Regions from separate parts of the Pseudomonas sp. 1L-B-1-E-C1 genome, predicted to be linked through region 1. Evidence: predicted binding sites of a transcription regulator. Region 1 holds the regulator's gene; each other region holds the start of a gene.
What was found. The regulator sigma-54, encoded in region 1, starts transcription at its own class of promoters, with help from an activator protein. The targets are predictions, from matches to a motif close to ANTGGCATNNANNTTGCTNT.

Region 1 (4,191 bases):
CCGAACGGCGCCGGCAAGACGACCTGTTTCTACATGATCGTCGGCCTGGTGCAGGCCGATCAGGGCCGGGTGCTGATCGACGATCTGGACGTCAGCCACCAGCCGATGCACGGCCGCGCCAAAGCCGGTATCGGCTATCTGCCGCAAGAAGCGTCGATCTTCCGCAAGCTGTCGGTCGCCGACAACATCATGGCGATCCTCGAGACTCGCCCGGAACTCGACAAGGCCGGCCGTCGCAAGGAGCTGGAAAGCCTGCTGCAGGAATTCCACATCAGCCACATCCGCGACAACCTCGGCATGAGCTTGTCCGGTGGTGAACGCCGCCGGGTGGAAATCGCTCGCGCTCTGGCCACTGCGCCGAAATTCATCCTGCTCGACGAACCGTTCGCCGGTGTCGACCCGATCTCGGTCGGCGACATCAAGCAGATCATCCACCACCTCAAGGCCAAGGGCATCGGTGTGCTGATCACCGACCACAACGTCCGCGAGACGCTGGATATCTGCGAAACCGCTTACATCGTCAACGACGGTCAACTGATCGCCGAGGGCGATGCCGAGACCATCCTGGCCAACGATCTGGTCAAGGAAGTGTATCTGGGTCACGAGTTCCGCCTGTAAGCGCGACAGCGCTGTATCGATTCAAGGCGCATTTATCCGCTTTAATTGTTACAGCGCTCTAGGCAAACACTTCAGTTTCAGGCATATAATTTGCTTAAGTTTGGCGCTTCGGCGCCCTGTAGTGGATGGCGCAAAGCGCCGGCGAATAAGGTGTTAAGCCCCTGCCATGAAACCATCGCTAGTCTTGAGAATGGGCCAGCAGCTGACGATGACACCGCAGCTGCAACAGGCCATCCGTCTGCTCCAATTGTCGACCCTGGACCTGCAACAGGAGATTCAGGAGGCTCTGGAATCCAATCCGATGCTCGAACGCCAGGAAGAAGGCGACGACTTCGACAACGCCGATCCCTTGGCCGACAACGCCGAACAGAAGCCCGCCGAAATCCAGGAACCCTCCTATCAGGAAACCGCCCCGACGGTGGACAACCTCGAGGATGGCGAATGGAACGAGCGCATCCCCAATGAACTGCCGGTGGATACCGCCTGGGAAGACGTCTACCAGACCAGCGCCAGCAGCCTGCCCAGCAGCGATGACGACGAGTGGGATTTCACCACCCGCACCTCCGCCGGGGAGAGCCTGCAGAGCCATCTGCTCTGGCAACTGAACCTGGCGCCGATGTCCGACACCGATCGCCTGATCGCCGTCACCCTGATCGACTGCATCAACAATCAGGGTTATCTGGACGAGACACTCGAAGAAATTCTTGAAGCATTCGATCCGGAACTGGATATCGAGCTCGATGAGATCGAAGCCGTCCTGCATCGCATCCAGCAATTCGAACCCGCCGGGATCGGCGCACGCAACCTCAGCGAATGCCTGCTCCTGCAACTGCGCCAATTGCCAGCCAAGACGCCGTGGCTGTCCGAGGCCAAGCGTCTGGTCGCCGATTACATCGACCTGCTCGGCAGCCGCGATTATAGCCAGTTGATGCGGCGCATGAAGCTCAAGGAAGACGAACTGCGCCAGGTCATCGAACTGGTGCAGAGCCTCAATCCGCGTCCGGGCTCGCAGATCGAGTCGACCGAAGCCGAATACGTCATTCCTGACGTGATCGTGCGCAAGGACAACGAGCGCTGGCTGGTCGAGCTGAACCAGGAATCGGTGCCACGCCTGCGTGTCAACGCCCAGTACGCCGGTTTTGTGAAGCGTGCCGACACCAGCGCCGACAATACCTTCATGCGTAATCAATTGCAGGAAGCCCGCTGGTTCATCAAGAGCCTGCAGAGCCGCAACGAAACCCTGATGAAAGTGGCCACGCAGATCGTCGAACATCAGCGCGGATTCCTGGAATACGGCGACGAAGCGATGAAACCGCTGGTACTGCATGACATCGCTGAGGCGGTCGGCATGCACGAATCGACGATTTCCCGAGTGACCACGCAAAAATTCATGCATACCCCGCGCGGTATTTATGAGCTGAAATACTTTTTCTCCAGCCACGTCAGCACCTCCGAAGGCGGCGAATGCTCGTCCACGGCGATTCGCGCGATCATCAAGAAACTGGTCGCGGCGGAAAATCAGAAAAAGCCGTTGAGTGACAGCAAGATCGCTGGTTTACTGGAGGCACAAGGCATTCAGGTGGCTCGCCGCACCGTCGCCAAGTACCGCGAATCCCTCGGAATCGCGCCTTCGAGCGAACGCAAGCGGTTGATGTAAGCCACGTTACAGCGTTCCAGTGGCAGGCTTTTCGGCCTGCCGCTTTATGCACTGGCAACGAAGGAGAAGCTGTATGCAAGTCAACATCAGTGGACACCAACTGGAAGTGACCCAACCTCTGCGTTCCTACATCGAGGAAAAACTCCAACGACTGGAGCGACATTTCGACAAGATCACCAACGTGCAAGTCACGATGTGCGTCGAAAAGCTGAAGCAGAAGATCGAAGCCACCTTGCATATCCCCGGCAGCGAAGTGGTCGCCAACGCAGAAGATACCGACATGTACGCTGCGATCGACTCACTCACCGACAAGCTGGATCGCCAACTCAAAAAGCATAAGGAAAAGACCCAGAGCCTCCTCCAGGGCGCGACCGGTCGTTAACACCCCTATCCCATGATCCGACTTGAAACCATCCTGACCCCCGGCCGTTCCCAGGTGAACGCGCCGGGCGGCAGCAAGAAAAAAGCCCTCGAACAGATTGCCAACCTGATCCACCGCGAAGTGCCGGATCTGGCGATGCAGGATGTCTTCGAGGCGCTGATCGCCCGTGAAAAACTCGGTTCCACCGGTTTTGGCAACGGCATCGCCATTCCCCACTGCCGCCTCAAGGGCTGCACGGCGCCAGTCAGTGCCCTGCTGCACCTCGAAGCTGCGATTGATTTCGACGCCATCGACGGCGCCCCGGTAGACCTGTTGTTTGTGCTGCTGGTCCCGGAAGCCGCGACCGATGCGCATCTGGAATTGCTGCGCCAGATCGCCAGCATGCTCGATCGCAAGGAAGTGCGCGACAAACTGCGTAGCGCCCCGAGTAACGAAGCCTTGTACCAGGTCGTACTGGACGAGCAGAACGGGCACTGATCATGCGTTTGATTATCGTCAGTGGCCGTTCGGGCTCGGGTAAAAGTACCGCCCTGAATGTCCTTGAGGACAACGGTTACTACTGCATCGACAACCTGCCGGCCGGCTTGCTGCCGGAACTGGCCGAGCGCGCGCTGATCCACACCGAGCTCGCGCAGCCGCTGGTTGCCGTGTCGATCGATGCGCGCAACCTGCCCAGCCATCTGTCACGTTTCCCGGAATTGCTCGAAGATGTGCGTGCCAAGCATATCCAGTGCGATGTGCTGTATCTGGACGCCGACGAAGAAACCCTGCTCAAGCGTTTTTCCGAAACACGCCGTCGCCACCCGCTGAGCAACGCCAATCGCTCACTGGCCGAAGCGATTCAGGATGAAAGCGCCCTTCTCGGGCCGATCGCCGATCTGGCCGACCTGAAAATCAACACCACCAACCTGAATCTGTATCAACTGCGCGACACCCTGAAGTTGCGCCTGTTGAATCAGCCGGAGCCCGGTACCGCATTCCTGGTTGAATCTTTTGGCTTCAAGCGTGGCATGCCGGTCGATGCCGATCTGGTCTTCGATGTGCGCTGCCTGCCCAATCCGTACTGGAAACCGGAGCTGCGCGCGCAGTCCGGACTCGATGCACCTGTGGCCGAGTACCTGGCGGAACAGCCGGATGTCGAAGAAATGTATCAGGACATCTACACCTACCTGAACAAGTGGCTGCCACGTTTCGCCGCCAGCAACCGCGCCTACGTCACCATTGCCATTGGCTGCACCGGCGGGCACCACCGCTCCGTCTACCTGACCGAACGCCTGGGTCAGGCCCTGCAGAAAACCCTGAAGAACGTCCAGGTTCGCCACCGCGACCTCACCTAAAGGATTCACACCGCGATGCCTGCTCGTGAAATCGAAATCATCAATAAGCTGGGTCTGCACGCCCGGGCGTCAGCCAAATTTGTCGGCGTAGCGGGTCAGTACCCAGACTGCACGATCAGAGTGGGTCGCACGCCAGAGACGACTGTCGACGGCAAGAGCATCATGGCGATGATGATGCTGGCCGCTGGCAAGGGCAC
Region 2 (4,191 bases), on a different contig from region 1:
GCTCCCACAGGAGAAATGCGTCGCCCCAGAAATTACGCGCAATAAAAAAGGCCTCCCGAAGGAGGCCTCTTTCTGTCACGCCACTTTACGCAGCGCTACCGGATCAGCAGCTGTAGTACAGCTCATATTCCAGTGGGTGTACGAAGGTGCGAACCTTGATTTCTTCTTCCGATTTCAGCGCGATGTAAGCGTCGATGAAGTCGTCGGAGAACACGCCGCCCTTGGTCAGGAACGCACGGCCCTTGTCCAGCTCTTCCAAGGCTTCTTTCAGGCTGCCGCAAACCTGTGGAATCTCTTTCGCCTCTTCAGGCGGCAGGTCGTACAGGTTCTTGTCGGCGGCATCGCCTGGGTGGATCTTGTTCTGGATACCGTCCAGACCGGCCATCAGCAGTGCTGCGAAAGCCAGGTACGGGTTGGCAGCCGGATCCGGGAAGCGTGCTTCGATACGGCGGGCTTTCGGGCTCGACACGTAAGGAATACGGATCGAAGCGGAACGGTTACGCGCCGAGTAGGCCAGCATTACCGGAGCTTCGAAGCCTGGCACCAGACGCTTGTAGGAGTTGGTCGCCGGGTTGGTGAAGCCGTTCAGGGCCTTACCGTGCTTGATGATGCCGCCGATGAAGTACAGAGCGGTATCGGACAGGCCGGCATAGCCTTCGCCTGCGAAGGTGTTCTTGCCGTCTTTCCAGATCGACATGTGCACGTGCATGCCCGAACCGTTGTCGCCGTAGAGTGGCTTCGGCATGAAGGTCGCGGTCCGGCCGTAAGCGTCGGCCACGTTGTGCACAACGTATTTCAGGGTCTGAACTTCGTCAGCTTTCTTCACCAGGGTGTTGAACTTGACGCCGATTTCGTTCTGGCCGGCAGTTGCCACTTCGTGGTGGTGAACTTCAACCGACTGACCCATTTCTTCCAGTGCGTTGCACATGGCGGTACGGATTTCGTGGTCGTGGTCGAACGGTGGAACCGGGAAGTAGCCGCCTTTCACGCCTGGACGGTGACCCTTGTTGCCGCCTTCGATGTCCTGGTCGGACATCCACGAACCTTGCTCGGAGTAGATCTTGAACATCGAGCCGGAGATGTCCGACTTGAATTTAACCGAGTCGAAGATGAAGAATTCTGGCTCTGGACCGGCGAATACAGTGTCACCGATACCGGTGGCTTTCAGGTGCTCTTCGGCACGCTTGGCGATCGCACGTGGATCGCGGTCGTAGCCTTGCATGCTCGAAGGCTCGATGATGTCGCACACCAGAATCAGGGTTGGGTCTTCGGTGAACGGATCGAGTACGGCCGTTTCGTCGACCGGCATCAGGATCATGTCGGAGGCTTCGATGCCTTTCCAGCCGGAGATGGAGGAACCGTCGAACATCTTGCCGACTTCGAAGAAGTCGTCATCCAGCGCATCGCGAGCCGGCATGGTCACGTGGTGCTGAGTGCCTTTGGTGTCCGTGAAGCGCAGATCAATCCACTTGACGTCATGATCTTTGATGAGTTGAACCGACTTCGACATAGTGTCCTCCGGGTGAATTAGGGCGGGTAGTGGATGCCCTTAATAATGGTGATGCCGGCGCGAATACTCTGCCAAGGCAACCTGCCTCACAAGGGAGCAAATTGCATGCCAGTGCCCCAGCATGGGTTTTTTGCCCCAAATTCACGCTTATTAAGGTGCGCGAGGTAGTGAATCGAGAAATCTCGCCCCGTAATGTTGCGTTTGAATTCAGAAATGACCTGTTTTGGTGCGTGTAAAACCTTCTGCACATTAACTGGTTAAACCTTGAGCAATTTCCGCTATAATCCGCGCCCCCCTTTTTCGGCTGGCCGTTCGCGCGCTGTTTTCATGAAACTTATCGTAAAAGTCTTCCCCGAGATCACCATCAAAAGCCGACCTGTACGGACGAAATTCATCCGCCAGTTGGCCAAGAACATCCGCACCGTGCTCCGTGACCTGGACCCGGCCGTGGTGGTGAACGGCGTGTGGGACAACCTCGAGCTGGAAACCCGCGTCACCGACGCCAGAGCCTTGAAAGAGATGGGCGAGCGCCTGACCTGCATGCCGGGCATCGCGCACTTTCTGCAGATCGACGAGTACCCGCTGGGCGACTTCGACGACATCACCGAAAAGTGCAAACAGCACTACGGCGATGCGCTGGCCGGGAAGTTTTTCTCGGTGCGCTGCAAGCGCGCAGGCAAGCATGCCTTCAGCTCGATGGACGTGGAAAAATACGTCGGCAGCAAGCTGCGTCGTGAGTGCGGTGCAGCCGGAATCGACCTGAAAGCGCCGGAAATCGAAGTTCGTATCGAAGTTCGCGACAAACGGTTGTTCGTGATTCATAGCCAGCACAACGGCATCGGCGGCTACCCCCTGGGTGCGCTGGAGCAGACGCTGGTATTGATGTCCGGCGGCTTCGATTCGACCGTGGCGGCTTACCAGATCATGCGCCGCGGCCTGATGGCGCATTTCTGCTTCTTCAATCTCGGCGGGCGTGCCCACGAATTGGGCGTAATGGAAGTCGCGCATTTCATCTGGAAGAAGTACGGCAGCTCGCAACGCGTGCTATTTGTCAGTGTGCCGTTCGAGGAAGTGCTGGGCGAAATTCTCGGCAAAGTCGATAACAGTCATATGGGCGTGGTTTTGAAGCGTATGATGTTGCGCGCCTCGTCCGAGATCGCCGAACGCTTGCACATCGATGCGTTGGTCACCGGTGAAGCGATCTCCCAGGTGTCGAGCCAGACGCTGCCGAACCTGTCGGTGATCGACTGCGTGACCGACAAGCTGGTGCTGCGGCCGCTGATCGTCGCGCACAAGCAGGACATCATCGATACGGCCAACGAGATAGGCACCGCCGATTTCGCCCGGCACATGCCGGAATACTGCGGCGTGATTTCGGTCAACCCCAAGACCGCCGCCAAGCGTGGCCGGGTTGAGCACGAAGAGAAAGAATTCGACATGGCGGTACTCGAGCGTGCGCTCGCCAACGCCAAACTGGTGCCGATCGATCGGGTGATCGACGAATTGGGCCAGGATTTGCAGATTGAAGAAGTCAGCGAAGCGCTGGCCGGTCAGATCGTGATCGACATCCGCCACCCGGATGCCGCCGAGGATGACCCGCTGGAACTCGCCGGCATAGAGGTACAGACGATGCCGTTCTATGCAGTGAACGCACGTTTCAAGGAACTGGACCCTACTCGCCAGTACCTGCTGTATTGCGACAAAGGCGTGATGAGTCGCCTGCATGCCCACCATTTGCTCAGTGAGGGGCATGCCAATGTGCGCGTTTATCGACCGAGCTAAGTGCCCGGGGCTGTTTGCCTGTGGCCTGCGTCACCGGCCCCCCGACACCGCCGTCAAGCTGTAACGGCCATGCCGGACACTACTGCTAATCGCTGCCATGACTTGTCAGCAAACCGAATCCTCTGATCGAGATACACAAGTGATCGAAAATCTACGCAACATCGCCATCATCGCCCACGTTGACCACGGTAAAACCACCCTGGTAGACAAACTCCTGCGTCAATCCGGCACCCTGGAGCGCAACGAGCTCAACGACGAGCGCGTGATGGACTCCAACGACCAGGAAAAAGAGCGCGGTATTACCATTCTGGCGAAGAACACCGCCATCAACTGGAACGGCTACCACATCAACATCGTGGACACCCCGGGCCACGCCGACTTCGGCGGCGAAGTTGAACGCGTAATGTCGATGGTCGACTCCGTTCTGCTGCTGGTTGACGCTCAAGACGGCCCTATGCCGCAAACCCGCTTCGTGACCAAGAAGGCTTTCGAAGCCGGCCTGCGTCCAATCGTGGTGATCAACAAGGTTGACCGTCCAGGCGCACGTCCGGACTGGGTTCTGGACCAGATCTTCGACCTGTTCGACAACCTAGGTGCTACCGAAGAACAACTGGACTTCCAGGTTGTTTACGCTTCGGCTCTGAACGGCATTGCCGGTCTGGACCACACCGCCATGGCGGAAGACATGACTCCGCTGTACCAGGCGGTAGTCGACCACGTTCCGCCTCCGGCCGTTGACCGTGACGGTCCGTTCCAGATGCAGATCTCCGCTCTGGACTACAACAGCTTCCTGGGTGTTATCGGTGTTGGCCGTATCGCTCGCGGTCGCGTCAAGCCGAACACCCCGGTTGTCGCTATCAGCGCCGACGGCAAGCGCCGCAACGGTCGTATCCTGAAGC
Region 3 (4,191 bases), on a different contig from region 1:
ATCTTTAAGCAAATAGAGCTTGCGCGCGGGGGCGCATAGCACATGCCGCAAAGAATCTGTTTGTACCATATCGCCAAATCCAGACCTTTCGCATCTTTACTTTTCCAGGCTGCAACGTCATCCCAAGGGAAAATTGTTGGCCCCTCCCAGAGAAAGTATTGCTTTATCGCTGCTGGGGTAATTGGCTCAAACTTGACCGCTGCTGCATCAATACTTGGGATTCTCGGGGCCATGTCCTTGAGAAAGAATTTGTAGGCGATCTTTCGCGAGTTTGATCTGAATGTCTGGTTACGAAGATCCGTTGCTTTGCCTTTTCTTCTCATTGTTTTCATCTGTTTGGATCTGGTCGCAGAAGATAGCCAGCAGAGAGGAGGCAGCGAAATCAGACGTGGGGGACGCGTTTTGTAGGACGTTACTTCTGTGAGTGGAGGATTCCGGAGTAGGGGGGGGAGATAACGAAGACACAAAAAAGGTCATTTCAGTGGTATCGCTGAAATGACCTTTGGTGAGGTTGCAGCGCAAAATTCAGATCAATTGCAGAGCCTTTCTCCACCATGAGTTCACAACCGTGCGGTTTACCTGTTCTCGCTCCGTCACCATGTGTGGCACATCCTGCAACCGTATCCACGGCTGATTATTCCAGTGCAACAAACTCAACGTCATGTCCGGCCAACTGAGCAGGCTCAGGTGTGGACGTTCGCTTGTGCTGGGATGTTGGGAGTCGCGCAGGGTGGGGATGACCTGGTGGGTGAGCCATTCGCGCAGGGCTCGGTATTCGGGGCAGTAGTGGTAGACGAGGAGGGCGTAGATGCCGGATTCGCTGATCAGCAGGACGTTTTCGATCTGGTTGTGGGTCAAGGTTTGCGGGTTTGGTATTGGTCGGGGTCGAGTTTTCGCAGCATGCGTTCGTTGAGGTAGATGTGCAGCAGGCGGCTCAGGTCTCGTGCGCAGAGCCAGGGTTAGTTCTGGATGAGGAGGGCGTGGAGGGGGGAGTTTGTGGCGGGTGAAGATGTGCGGGGTCAGATAAGTCTCTTCTTGATTCATTGAGCAGTTCCTCTTGCTTAAGGGGCTGCCCTCAATCGTCGCCAAACGATTAGGTGGCAGTTGTACGCGGGTTGGCGAACCGGAGCAAAAGGAATCCGGCAGACCCGAAGGTCTCCCACGCACAACCGCCATGAAACGATGTGGCGGTAAATGTACCCGCCATCATGGTTGTCGTGCGCCTTAAGCTGTTCGGGTCGCCAAACCCGGTGCTGAACATTCAGCATCAGATGAGCTTAGAAACCTGGGCTTTTCGGCGCAATCGGACGGCGGTGGTGCAGGTTGTAGGACGTTGCCGGGATGGTTGAAGGGCCGGAGATCAAAAGATCGCAGCCTTCGGCAGCTCCTACAGGGGACGCGATTTATTCCGCGGGCGGTGTCAGCTTGGCTTCCATCTCGGCGACTTTGGCTTCGAGGCTTTCGAGGCGAGCGCGAGTGCGGGCCAGTACGACCATCTGACTATCAAACTCTTCCCGGCTGACCAGATCGAGTTTGCTGAAGGCACTCTGCAGCAGCATCTTGAACTGGCTTTCGATTTCGGCTTTCGGCAGTGGCGTGTCGCCGCTGAACAGGCGGGAGGCGGTGCCGCTCAGGGCGTCGAGGAAGTCTTTGGGCGCGAGCATGGGGAATGTCCTGGAAACAATGGCCGGCAGTGTATCACGCAGTGTCTATAGTCAATCCCGTCGCACGGATGCACGCTTTTCGCGCAGGGGGACGGACGGTGGCGCACCGTTGTTGTGCGTATCGGTAAACGCTTTTCTGCGCCAGTGCGCGCAACCGAGGCTAAACGGTTGAAATGCCGGGATTTTGCCGAGCTGGCAAGGTTTCTGCTTAGTCACCCACGACCCATGCACTGATGCAGTCGCTGTGACGAATGCAGTGCGGCAGACGAAGCGGGGAGTTTCGTCTGATGCGGTTAGCTGGCGTCAACGATGCGTTACAAAGCCAGGCACTGCGCTTAGACTTGAGACGGGTTTGTTTTCCTGGGGCAAGTCCACCAATTCGGGAGAGAGTTTCATGAAGCTAGTCACTGCCATCATCAAGCCGTTCAAGTTGGACGACGTGCGCGAGTCGCTGTCCGAAATCGGCGTGCAGGGCATTACCGTCACTGAAGTCAAAGGCTTCGGCCGGCAGAAGGGTCACACCGAGCTGTATCGCGGCGCGGAATATGTGGTCGATTTTCTGCCCAAGGTGAAAATCGACGTGGCCATCGACGACAAGGATCTGGATCGGGTTATCGAGGCGATAACCAAGGCGGCCAACACCGGCAAGATCGGTGACGGCAAGATCTTCGTGGTCAATCTGGAACAGGCGATCCGCATCCGTACCGGCGAAACCGATACCGACGCGATCTAAGCGCCGCCACAAACCCAACGCCCCAGGAGAAAACAATATGACTCTGCGTAAATTCGCAGGGCTAGGCGCCCTGTTGTCCATCGTAATGCCCGGCATCGCCATGGCGGCAGACGAAGTGGCAGCGCCAGTCCTCAATTCCGGCGACACCGCCTGGATGCTCACCTCGACAGCCTTGGTGCTGTTCATGACCATCCCCGGCCTGGCGCTGTTCTACGGCGGCATGGTTCGCTCGAAAAACATTCTTTCCGTGCTGATGCAATGCTTCGCCATTACCGGTCTTATCAGCATCCTGTGGGTCATTTATGGCTACAGCATTGCCTTCGACACCACCGGCATGGAGCAGGGCGTCGTCAACTTCAATTCGTTCTTCGGTGGCATGGGCAAGGCGTTCCTCGCCGGTGTCACGCCTTCGAGCATTACCGGCCCGGCGGCGCTGTTCCCTGAGGCTGTGTTCATCACTTTCCAGATGACCTTCGCGATCATCACTCCGGCGCTGATCGTCGGTGCGTTCGCCGAGCGCATGAAGTTCTCCGCGATGCTGATCTTCATGGGCGTCTGGTTCACCCTGGTTTATGCACCGATCGCGCACATGGTCTGGTCCGGTAACGGCGGCCTGATGTGGGACTGGGGCGTGCTCGACTTCGCCGGCGGCACCGTGGTGCACATCAACGCTGGTATCGCCGGTCTGGTCGCGTGCCTGGTACTGGGCAAGCGCAAAGGTTTCCCGACCACGCCGATGGCTCCGCACAACCTCGGTTACACGCTGATGGGCGCGGCGATGCTGTGGGTCGGCTGGTTCGGCTTCAACGCCGGTTCCGCTGCTGCTGCCAACGGCACTGCCGGTATGGCCATGCTGGTAACGCAGATCGCCACTGCGGCTGCGGCACTGGGCTGGATGTTTGCCGAGTGGGTCACCCACGGCAAGCCAAGCGCACTGGGCATTGCTTCGGGCGTGGTCGCCGGTCTGGTCGCGATCACCCCGGCCGCTGGCACCGTGGGCCCGATGGGTGCACTGGTGATCGGTCTGGCCGCAGGCGTGGTGTGCTTCTTCTGCGCCACCACCCTGAAACGCAAACTCGGCTATGACGATTCCCTGGATGCCTTCGGCGTGCACGGTATCGGCGGTATCCTCGGCGCGATCCTCACCGGTGTGTTTGCCGCACCGGCACTGGGCGGCTTCGGCACCGTGACTGACATTGGCGCGCAGGTCTGGATTCAGATCAAGGGCGTCGGCTTCACGGTGATCTACACCGCCATCGTCACCTTCATCATCCTCAAGGTGCTGGATGCCGTCATGGGTCTGCGTGTTACCGAGGAAGAAGAGTCGGTCGGCCTCGATCTGGCACAACACAACGAACGCGGCTACAACCTGTAAGTACGCGCACTGAAAAAATTGCCCGGTTCGCCGGGCATTTTTTTGTCCGGGATTTGTCATTCAGGGAGCGGCTGAAAGGATTTTTCTTACGGCTTTGGTCGTCTTTACGACGAGGCTTTTTCTGCGGGCAATCGCTTACATCGCTGCAGGAATATTAGGGCCTTTGTTTTTTTTCAGAGCACGCTAGAATGCGCCCCGAACGAGCGGAGAACTGTATGTGGCAACAGACTCTGATAACCCTGCGGGCACGGCCCCGGGGCTTTCATCTGGTAACCGACGAGTTGCTCGCAGGCTTGCCTGAACTCAAGACCTGTCGGGTCGGTCTGTTGCATTTGTGGCTGCAGCACACGTCGGCGTCGTTGACCATCAACGAGAACGCCGATCCGGCAGTTCGTCGCGACTTCGAACGATTTTTCAAT

Region 2: the regulator sigma-54 is predicted to act here: its motif matches at 1,604-1,623, upstream of glnA (type I glutamate--ammonia ligase).
Region 3: the regulator sigma-54 is predicted to act here: its motif matches at 1,856-1,875, upstream of glnK (P-II family nitrogen regulator).

What each region holds. Positions count from the first base shown of each region.
Region 1 covers NZ_JBXAWN010000004.1:183,990-188,180, reverse strand. Annotated here, with positions in the region: gene lptB (LPS export ABC transporter ATP-binding protein) at 1-618, shown strand, start outside; gene AC0Z4S_RS09110 (RNA polymerase factor sigma-54) at 785-2,275, shown strand; gene hpf (ribosome hibernation-promoting factor, HPF/YfiA family) at 2,349-2,657, shown strand; gene ptsN (PTS IIA-like nitrogen regulatory protein PtsN) at 2,670-3,134, shown strand; gene rapZ (RNase adapter RapZ) at 3,137-3,994, shown strand; gene AC0Z4S_RS09090 (HPr family phosphocarrier protein) at 4,010-4,191, shown strand, end outside.
Region 2 covers NZ_JBXAWN010000002.1:204,636-208,826, forward strand. Annotated here, with positions in the region: gene glnA (type I glutamate--ammonia ligase) at 104-1,510, opposite strand; gene thiI (tRNA uracil 4-sulfurtransferase ThiI) at 1,838-3,292, shown strand; gene typA (translational GTPase TypA) at 3,432-4,191, shown strand, end outside.
Region 3 covers NZ_JBXAWN010000003.1:356,600-360,790, forward strand. Annotated here, with positions in the region: gene AC0Z4S_RS07880 (N-acetyltransferase) at 1-332, opposite strand, end outside; partial or broken gene AC0Z4S_RS07885 (BRO-N domain-containing protein) at 526-1,044, opposite strand; gene AC0Z4S_RS07890 (accessory factor UbiK family protein) at 1,404-1,664, opposite strand; gene glnK (P-II family nitrogen regulator) at 2,059-2,397, shown strand; gene AC0Z4S_RS07900 (ammonium transporter) at 2,435-3,772, shown strand; gene AC0Z4S_RS07905 (secondary thiamine-phosphate synthase enzyme YjbQ) at 3,988-4,191, shown strand, end outside.